2 linked regions of the Herpetosiphon gulosus genome follow. Each later gene encodes a partner of the first gene's protein in a complex. Links are inferred from orthologs where the notes say so. Each region holds a gene or a part of one and is shown on either strand. Other genes may lie near its edges.

Region 1 (5,993 bases):
AGCAAGGGATTCGGGTCGATGGCCGTAAGGTCAACGAAATTCGCCCAATTGCGGTCGATGTTGGGGTCTTGCCGCGCGTTCACGGCTCGGGCTTGTTTACCCGTGGTCAAACCCAAGTGCTCACCGTGGCAACGCTTGGCTCGCCTGGTGACGAACAACGGCTCGACGATTTGGGCATCGAAACCACTCGTCACTACATGCACCACTACAACTTCCCAGCTTTCTCGACTGGCGAAGCGCGGCCTTCACGTGGCCCACGTCGCCGCGATATTGGGCATGGCAAATTGGCTGAACGGGCTTTGGTACCAGTCCTGCCTGAAAAAGATACATTCCCCTACACCATGCGCTTGGTCTCGGAAGTGTTGGCCTCGAATGGTTCATCATCGATGGCCTCGGTTTGTGGTTCATCGCTGGCCTTGATGGATGCTGGTGTGCCAATCAAAGCTCCGGTTGCTGGTGTGGCAATGGGCTTGATCACTGGCAAAGAAGCTGGTCAGTTCAGCGTTTTGACCGACATCCAAGGCTTGGAAGATGCTTTGGGCGATATGGATTTCAAGGTTGCTGGTACGACTGCTGGTATCACCGCGCTGCAAATGGATATCAAAACCACAGGTATCACGTATGAAATTATGCAGCAAGCGTTTGAGCAAGCTCGCCAAGGTCGCGTGTTCATTCTCGATAAGATGAACGAAATTATCAACACTGCGCGTAACGATATTTCACAATTTGCGCCACGAATTATCACCCTGCAAATCGACCCATCGAAGATTGGGGCATTGATTGGGCCTGGTGGTAAGACGATTCGCTCAATTATCGAGCAAACTGGCGCTCAGATTGACGTTGAGGATGATGGCCGCGTATTCGTGACCACGCCCGATGCTGATGGCGCACGTATGGCTCAATCGTTGATCGAAGGCTTGACCCGCGAAGCCAAAGTTGGCGAAATCTTTACTGGTAAAGTTGTGCGGATTATGCCGTATGGCGCGTTCGTCAATGTGTTGCCAGGCAAAGATGGCATGGTTCACGTTTCCGAGCTTGATGAAAAGCGCGTCGAAAACGTCGAAGATGTGGTCAAAATTGGCGATGAACTAACCGTGATGGTGATCGATGTTGAGCCAGGCACTGGTAAATTGAGCCTCTCACGCCGCGCAATTCTGACTGGCGAAACCGCTGAGCAACGCAAGAGCAGTAGTAGCAAAGGCGGCCCTCGCGGTGGCGGTGGTGGCGGCGACCGTGGCCCACGTCCAGGTGGCGATCGTGGCCCACGCCCCGACGGTGATCGCGGCCCACGCCCTGAAGGCGACCGCCCTCGTGAAGGCGGCGACCGTGGCCCACGCCCAGGTAACGGTGGCAGCGACCGCCGTGGTGGTGGCTTCCGCGGCTAATAGATTCTGATCCACGAAGGACACGAAGTTTTTGTAACCACGAAGGACACGAAGCGCACGAATGTTTGGTATATTGGAATCCTGAGGTTTTTAGAACTGACAGCAAACCAATAAATCGAACTTAGTAGAACTTCGTGTCCTTCGCGGTTAAAAACCGATCCCCAACAACCAATCCCCGACCTCACAATTCACAAATGGCGTAAAAAGCGTTCGGGATGATTGAGAAAATCGCGCAACAAGCTGACATGTTCAATCGCGTTATATTCAATTGGTTGCAAACCTGTAGGGCTAATCTGTAATAAGCGGGCTTTGGGGTAGGCCATAATAATTGGCGAGTGGGTCACAATCACAAATTGGCTTTGTTGCTGTTCAACTGCATCACGCATGAGCGCCAACAAACTCAATTGGCGAATTGGTGCTAGCGGAGCTTCAGGTTCGTCGAGCAAATATAAGCCATTGGGCACAAAACGTGATTGAAATAAGCGTAAAAAACTCTCGCCATGCGAGGCATGATCGAGCCCATCACCATAACGCTGGCGCAACTCGCCGAGTGTGCGCGAATGGGTTTGACGAGCTTGGGCACGCGCCAAGGGCGAAAGCGTGGTGTCAGCCTCGATCTCGCGTAAGCCAGCTTCAGCTTCAAGCCGCAATTGATTTACCCGCTGAGCATAGCCGAAAAAATCTTCAGCCCGCAAGAAAAAGCCGCGTCCAGTGCGTTTATGCCAACTGAGTTTGAGATATTTAGCCAAACGGTGGGCCGACGTTAGGCTTTGATCACGCTCTAAATCGTAGGTTCCGACGGCGATCGAGCGAGTGGCAACCGCCAAACCTTCTAGAAAAGTTGATTTGCCCGAGCCATTGTCGCCCACAATAATCGTCACAGGCGCATCAAAATCGAGGGTTTGACCAATCAAGGCTTGGATGGCCGGCACATTTAGGGGAAATTGCTCAGCATCGTGGGCATCGGGTGGTTTAATTTTCAAACTAGCGAGTAGCATGGCTCAATCTCGTAGCTCAGTGATTGTGGCTTGAAGCTGGCCTTGGTGCAATTGAATATTAATTGGATCGCCAACTGCTACGTGGCTGGTGTTAGTGAGGGTACGATCATTATGCAATACAACTGCATAGCCTCGCGCTAATGTTCGTTCGGGATTGAGTGCCACCAAACTGCGCTCGGCAACTTGAACTTTTAAGCGAGCCATTTCGAGCATGCGCTGGATCGCTCGCTGCAACTGTTGTTGTTGGGCGGTAACCTGCTCACGCGCTTGATGCAGCCGCATTTGAGGGTTGTGCCGTAAAAGCTGTTGTTGCTGTTGGCCTAATTCGCTGCGCAGCAATTGCAAACGCCCTTGAAACAAGCCATGCAACAGCCCAACGTGGCTGATCAATTCATCACGCAACGTTGCCAAATCGGGAGTGACCAATTCGGCGGCAGCTGAAGGCGTTGGCGCACGCAAATCGGCAACAAAATCAACAATTGTTGTATCGGTTTCGTGGCCAACTCCGGTGACGACTGGTACTGGCGAGGCAAAAATCGCCCGCGCTACAATCTCTTCGTTAAATGCCCAAAGATCTTCAATCGAGCCACCACCACGGGCCACGATAATCACATCTGGCTCAAAATCGAATAGCTCATACAAGGCCTCAACAATCGAAGGCGCGGCATCTTCGCCCTGCACAAGAGCAGGAGCGACAATCACTTCGGCCAAAGGAAAACGGCGGCGCAGCACATTCAACATATCCTGCAAGGCCGCCCCAGTGGGTGAGGTGACAATACCGATGCGTTGAGGAAATAGTGGTAATGGCCGTTTGCGTTCGGTTAAGCCCTCAGCTTCTAATTGGGCTTTGAGTCGTTCATATTGGGCTTGCAACAGGCCTTCGCCAGCAGGTGTAATAAAATCGATGTATAGTTGCAAGCGCCCATTATAGAGTTCAACTTTGCCATGACCTAAAATCGCCATGCCATCTTGGGGCAAGTAGCTCAAACGCAAGGCTGTAGAACGCCAAATCACCGCATCAATGCGGGCATCGGCTTCTTTGAGGGTCAAATACCAATGGCCTGATGAATGGCGTTTGCAGTTAGAAACCTCACCATAAACCCAAATATCACTCACCACTGGGTCGCTAGTGAGCACTGCATTAATATAGCCACATAATTCACTGACTGAAAGTTGTTCCATGGCTTGACCTGCTTATTGAGGATAGTAGCACAATTGTACGAGGATTTAACCAAAAAAACAATCGACAATTATTTAGCGGATTGAGTATGTTCCCTCACCCCCATGAAGATTGGAACTCCCCTCGCCCGCCGCAGTGGGAGAGGGGTTGGGGGTGAGGGCATGGAGATGATCCTTAAAACCAACCCTTGTAGGTCGGTTGATGAGGGAGCCAAACTTAATCAAGCGGCACGATTGAAATTAGCACTTGACCATATTCAACAGGCTGACTATTTTCAACGTGAATCGCGGCTACCCGCCCATGAATTTCGCTCTCGATTTCGTTCATCATCTTCATGGCTTCGACGATGCCAATCACATCGCCTGGATGAACCTCATCGCCAACTTTGACGTAGGCTGGGTCTTTGGGTGATGGCGAAGCATAGAAGGTTCCTACCATTGGCGATGTAATTGGTTGACCAATGGGAGCGGCAGGTGTTTCGGCAAGGTTGACAGCAACTGGCGCAGCCGCTACACCACTGGTTACAACCACGGGGGCCGCCACCGCATAGGGCGTGCGCTTGACATGAATTTTGGCATCGCCACGCTCAAGGCTTAGCTCAGTAATATCAGTTTGGGTGATTAACCGCAGCAACTCACGCACATCCTCGGTGAGTAAATTCTGTTCGGGTGTTTGCTCACTCATGGGCTAGCATCCTCAACTACACTGGAAAATGGCGACGGCGCAGGGATTCTTGCCCAGCGCCGTGATGATCAGCTTTAAACTAATGGGCCAAACCCCACTTAGATCCGAGTAATGTACTTACCGTTGGTGGTATCAACCCGAATCCGTTCGCCAACCGCGACGAATGAAGGCACTTGAACCACCAAGCCTGTATCGGTGGTTGCAGGCTTGCCGCCACCTGAAGCGGTATCGCCTTTGTAGTTTGGCTCGGTTTCAACCACGACCATCTCAACTGAAGGTGGCAACGAAATATCCAGCACTTCATCTTCGTAGGTCAAAACGTCGAAGGTTTCGTTTTCGCGAATGTACAACAACGCATCTTCGAGCAAATCCACGCTAACCGGGAATTGATCGTAGGTTTCGGTGTTCATCACATAGATGTAATTATCTTCGCGATAGAGATATTGCACGTTACGGGTTGACAAGCGGGCAACTTCGAAGCGTTCGCCAGCCATAAACGTTTTAACCGTTGTAGCACTGGTGCGGACATTGCGTAAGGTCAGGCGCAAGAATGCCGTGCCACGACCTTGCTTGACGTGGTTGGCTTCCATCACGCGGAACAATTCACCATCAATAATGAGGGTTAGACCTTTGCGTACTTCACCTGTTGAGACCATGATACAAGAACTCCCTTTGGGTTGTAATAAATTTTAGGCTTGCTCGATCACAATAATCGGGTCAAGTGGCGATTGTGTAAGAGTTTCAACGCCATTGGCGTTGAGCAAAACCAAGTTTTCGAGCCGCACGCCGCCCCAATCGGGCAGATAAATGCCTGGCTCAATGCTAAAAATTGAGCCAACTGGCAGCAGATCGTTATGCACACGACTGAGCCGTGGCTCTTCATGAATTTGTAGGCCAACCCCGTGGCCTGTGCCATGGCTGAAATATTCGCCATAGCCTGAGGCTTCGATCACATTGCGAGCCAAGGCATCGGCTTCTTTGCCAGTGGTGTTGGCGCTGATACCGTTGGTTGCATCGGCAAGGGCGTGGCGCACAATGCCATAAATTTCATCAAATTTGGCATCGGGCTGGCCTAAAACCAATGTGCGCGTCATATCGCCATGATAGCCAGCATAGAGCGCCCCAAAATCGACCACAATCGGCTGGCCTTGGCCCAGCGGGGCGTTGCCAGCGTGATAATGGGGCAAAGCGCTATTCAAGCCAGCACCCACAATAATCTCAAAGGCTAAACCATCGCCGCCATGCTCAACAATCGCCTTGTGCAATTCCCAGGCAACTTCGCGTTCGAGCATGCTTGGGCGCAACATCGGCTTGACTGCGGCTAAGGCTTGGTCGGTAATGTTAATTGCTTGGCGCAAGGCCGCAACTTCTTCACTGCTTTTGATCGCGCGGAGTTGCTCGGTCAATGCCCCAATGGCAACCAAGGTTACATCAGCAGGCAAGGCTTGGCGTAAGGCATTGTAATCGGCAACGCTGAGGGTTGCTGGCTCAAAGCCCAAGCGCGTGATCGGTGCAATATGGCGGCCAACACAGCTATACAAGCTTTCATCAAGCGTGCGGGTGATCGTTTCAAATTGGCTGGCCTCTTGGGCTGCTTGCACGGTATAACGGCCATCGCTGATTAATAATGCCCGTTGAGCATCAATAATCAACAAGCCTGCCGAGCCAGTAAACCCGCTCAAATAGCGTCGATTTTGGCTATTAGCGACCAACAATCCATCGATTTGGGCTGCTTCAAAAAGCATC
Region 2 (4,557 bases), on another replicon or contig:
GCCGCTGCGTTAGATTCCGATCCCCAGCCCCTATTTTTAGCCACAAATTGCACGCATTACACGAAAAATGTTCCGATAGCCGATAGCCAAACAAGCATCTGTCTTAAAAGCCTGACCCCTGAATCCTCGCCACTGATCCCCGATCCCCAACACCCAATCCTCAGCCCCAATGTTCTATGCTCTATGTTTTATGTTCTGATTCAGCTCATGCTATAGTTAAACGGCCAACTGCTTCAGCGGGTAAGCAGCCTCTAGTAGATAGGAACGATGATGCCACGAATCCAAGCAATTGGGCTAGGTGTGCCCCAGTATTGCGTGCCGCAACGAGCGGTGCAAGAGTTGGTTGCCCAACGCTTTGCTCCGGCGTTTCCCGAAATTCAGCGCTATCTGACGATTTTTCGGCATGCCCAAATCGATACGCGCTACTTGGTACGACCTTTGGAATGGTGGCATGAACCACGTAGTTTTGCTGAATGCAATAACGTTTTTATTGAAGAAGCGCTAAACTTGAGTTGCCAAGCGATTGAAGCCTGTTTACAACCGCTCGATCTCACACCTAACGATATTGATCATTTGGTTGTTGTGACCACAACTGGTTTGGCCGCGCCCAGTCTTGATGCGCTTTTGATGCATCGGCTTGGCATGCCCCGCCAAATGCGCCGCACGCCAATTTGGGGCTTGGGCTGTGCTGGCGGTTTGGGCGGTCTTAACACGGCCTTCGATTATCTCCGCGCTGAGCCAAACCAACGGGTCTTATTAATAAATGTTGAATTTTGCTCGCTGACCTATCTCGCCGATGATTTTTCTAAGCGCAACTTGATTGCCACGTCGCTGTTTGGCGATGGCGTGACTGCCGTATTGCTCGAAGGCGATCAAGTAGCCCCACGCCAACCAGGCTTGGGCCAGATTGTTGGCACACTGAGCCATCTCTACCCTGATAGCGCCGAAATTATGGGCTGGAATGTAGTTAATTCAGGCTTTGAAGTCGTCTTCTCCTCGCGGATTCCCACGATCGTGCGTGAGGAATTTCGGCCTTTGTTGGAGCAATTTCTGGCCCAACATGGCCTGAGTCAAGCCGATCTTGGACGCTATTTATTGCATCCTGGTGGAGCCAAGGTCGTGCAGGCCTACCAAGAATCGTTGCAGCTAGCTGATGCCGATTTAGCAGTTTCGCGGGCAGTCTTGCGCGAATATGGCAACATGTCATCGGCCACTATTTTCTTTGTGATGCAGCAAGCATTAGCCACCCAACCACTAGTCAAAGATGAATTAGGCTTGTTGGCAGTGTTCGGGCCTGGTTTTAGTGCTGAATTGGGCTTAATTCGCGGCGAATAAGGAGATTCTTATGTCAAATGACCAATCGTATGAAGCGGTCTTTCATGAGTTGGAACAAACGGTTAATGCGCTCGAAGCTGGTGATTTGCCGTTGGAACAAGCCTTGAGTCACTACGAACACGGCATGGTTCTGGCGGCCCAATGCAATCAATTGTTACAAAACGCCGAGCTACGCGTACAGCAAATTATTAATGGGCAGTTGGTTTCCACAGAATAGACGCGAGGGATCAGGGGCGAGGGATTAGGGGTCAGTTTCTAACCACGAAGAACACGAAGGGCACAAAGGGCGCGGGATTAGGGGTCAGCAGTCAGGGTTCAAAATGGTGAATTATAGCGTTGTTGGCTCTAACCCTAGCCCCTGATCCCTTATTAACCACCAGGAAATAAGCACTTTGTGCCTCTCGTAGTTAAAAACCGATCCCCGACAACCAACAACCATTTCCCAATCCCTATGTTCTATGCTCTTTGTTCTCTGTTCTTTGCATGGCACGCTACTTGCAAAAAACTATTTGACATCAAACCCAACTCAATGTAGAGTTGATGGGTAGCAAAATACGAACTGCATGGGGAGTAGCCACCCGCCTTTCGGGGCAAATAGTCGTCAGTACGGAGTTAATTGCTCCCGGCTATTTGCACGTGATCAATGAATGTTCACGTCGGCAAGACCATCACGACACGTTTCTTTCTTATTCGTGCCGTGTGGTCTTGCGCGGCGTTTTTTATGCCTCGCACCACTGGCCAAAACAAGCAGCGGAGGCGCATTCGATGGATATTGGCATTTGGCCGTGGGTTGGGTTTACAATCTTTGTATTTGCGATGCTGGCGCTCGACTTGGGCGTGTTCCATCGCAACTCACACGAAGTTTCAGTTAAAGAAGCAGCAATTTGGAGCGTCGTCTGGATTTCGCTGGCGTTAACCTTCAACGTTGGTTTGTATTTCTGGCAAGGCGGCGATGTTGCGCTCAAATTCTTGACCGGCTATCTGATTGAAAAATCGCTGAGCGTTGACAATATCTTCGTTTTTGTGCTGATCTTCTCGTATTTCCAAGTACCTGCCAAATACCAACACCGCGTGTTGTTCTGGGGCGTGTTTGGGGCGCTGGTAATGCGGGCCATCCTGATTTTTGTCGGGGCCGCCTTGATCGAACGCTTTGAATGGATTATCTATGTCTTTGGGGCGTTCTTGATTTACACTGGGCTTAAGATGTTTCGCCAAGGTGAAACCCACCTTGATCCCGATAACAATCCAGTCGTCAAATTGGTACGTAAAGTATTGCCTGTTACCTCAGAATACCATGGCGAGCATTTCTTCACCCGCCATGCTGGTAAACTGATGGCTACGCCATTGTTTTTGGTCTTGGTCTTGGTCGAGGCCAGCGACTTGATTTTTGCGGTTGACTCGATCCCAGCAATCTTTGCCGTGACGACTGATACCTTCTTGGTCTATACCTCGAATGTATTCGCGATTCTTGGTTTGCGTTCGCTGTACTTCGTTTTGGCTGGGGTGGTCGATAAATTCTACTATCTCAAATATGGTTTGGCCGTGATTTTGACCTTCGTTGGTAGCAAGATGTTGATCATCGCGCTCGGCTATCACGTTCCAACCCCTGTTTCGTTGGCGGTAATTATTGGTGTGTTGGCAATTGCGGTGATCGCTTCGCTGCGCCGCGCCAAACGCCTCGAAGGTGTCGATACGCCGTTGGATAACCCAGTTACTAATAAACCTGTGATCAAACCCGATAGCCAAGTCTAATCCAATTTGATTCAACGCCCCCGATCGATTGTACGATTGGGGGCGTTGTTGATTTTAGCTGGTGGCCCAGCGCAACACTGTTTCCAATGGGCCATGGTTGAAGCGTTTTTTCCACCAAACCGAACAGCCAACTGCCAAGCCGAAGAAACCCAATGCCAACCACAGCGCAGTCGCCAGACTTTGATTTTGATACAACCCAAGGCTGGTCAGGACACCCAAGCCAATTACTACATGGCCGATATACCAGGTCAGCGCCAATTGGCCAGTTGCCGCCAAGCTGCCAATGATTCGGCTCGCACCAAATAATTCACTTAGATGCACACAACTCATAATGATTACCAAGGCCACGCCACCTGCCGAGAGCAAAAACAATGGCATTGGTGGAATTGAACCAGTGCTGAACAATAATTCGGCATCTGCTTGCCCCAACATTGGCCAAACGTTGGTAAAAGTGTAGGTTAACCCAATCGATCCAATTTGTGCTCCCAGTGCCACACCTAGCCCAACCCAAAATAAGCACCAACGCACTTGCGCAGCTTGCACGTTTTGGCGGCCAAGCCATATACCAAAGAAAATCAGGCTTGTCCAAGGGAACACGCTGCGGAAGCCATCAAAAAACAGATTGCGCAATCCGCCCTTGATCGTCCATAAATTACTATATTCGAGGGTTGTCCAATCCCAGTTTTGGTTGAAATTGAAGCGCAGTATCAAGCCGACAAAGGCCAGCATGAAGCCCAAGGCCAAGCCCAAGATCTGCCGATTTGAGCTTTGAAACAGCCAAGCAATCAGCAAAAACGAAACCCCATAAACCCGCAAAATATCACCAGGCCAGATTGTGAGGTTGAGCAAACCCAAGCCAAGCAGAAATAAGCCACGTTTGGTCAATGTCCAGCGTTTGGCTTGAAGTGCCTCAGGGCAGGAATTGGCTTTGGTGCGGGCGATCAAACTCAAGCCAACTCCTGCCAAAACGACAAACAAGGCCGCTGCGCGACCCTCGCAAAACTGCACAATCAAGCCAAGCAAGCCATTGGTTTCTGGTTGTTCGATATTGACGAAGGTTAATGCGAAGTGCACAATTACCATCGCCAAAATTGCCAAGGCTCGTGCTACGTCATAACCAACAATCCGTTGGGTATTTTTGACCACATTTGTGGTCTTGTAGGTAGTTGTAACTGCCATAATACCTCTCCAAGCGCCACTAACTCCCACAATTAAAATCGAGTGCCAGACAACAGATATTTAATCGTATGTTTGAGGTCAGTGGCATATAGGGTTAAATCATGTTCCGGATACAAACCCTTGCGCCAAGTTAGGCCATCGATCAGCACGATGATTAAATCGGCGATCTGCGGCAAATCTAAATTGGTTGCTAATTGCCCACGTTGTTGCGCCAGACTGAATAATTTAATCAATGCTTGATGATTGGCCTGATCGCTCTGTCGAACCAAGCTGGCAATCCTTGGATTATGC

What was found. Proteins that work in one complex are often made in the same cells at the same time.
Region 2: the proteins of xseA (region 1) and xseB are in contact, whole or in part, in a cryo-EM structure (PDB 8TXR), measured with the Escherichia coli proteins. The link is inferred for Herpetosiphon gulosus from one-to-one orthologs.

Annotation. Positions count from the first base shown.
Region 1 is NZ_BAABRU010000018.1:48,604-54,596, forward strand. What follows is about bases 1,477-4,249. They hold xseA (exodeoxyribonuclease VII large subunit), read right to left. Parts: upstream 3,566-4,249; coding sequence 2,387-3,565; downstream 1,477-2,386. Other genes in these bases: ABEB26_RS20890 (AAA family ATPase), read right to left, coding at 1,574-2,383; accB (acetyl-CoA carboxylase biotin carboxyl carrier protein), read right to left, coding at 3,780-4,247. Outside these bases: pnp (polyribonucleotide nucleotidyltransferase), read left to right, coding at 1-1,385; efp (elongation factor P), read right to left, coding at 4,346-4,903; ABEB26_RS20910 (M24 family metallopeptidase), read right to left, coding at 4,937-5,993. UniProt on the Escherichia coli protein: Bidirectionally degrades single-stranded DNA into large acid-insoluble oligonucleotides, which are then degraded further into small acid-soluble oligonucleotides.
Region 2 is NZ_BAABRU010000013.1:140,189-144,745, reverse strand. The notes cover bases 1-2,948. They hold xseB (exodeoxyribonuclease VII small subunit), read left to right. Parts: upstream 1-1,345; coding sequence 1,346-1,552; downstream 1,553-2,948. Other genes in these bases: ABEB26_RS18000 (TerC family protein), read left to right, coding at 2,101-2,948; ABEB26_RS18010 (type III polyketide synthase), read left to right, coding at 268-1,335. Outside these bases: more of ABEB26_RS18000, read left to right, coding at 2,949-3,087; ABEB26_RS17995 (DUF418 domain-containing protein), read right to left, coding at 3,142-4,266; ABEB26_RS17990 (TetR/AcrR family transcriptional regulator), read right to left, coding at 4,299-4,557. UniProt on the Escherichia coli protein: Bidirectionally degrades single-stranded DNA into large acid-insoluble oligonucleotides, which are then degraded further into small acid-soluble oligonucleotides.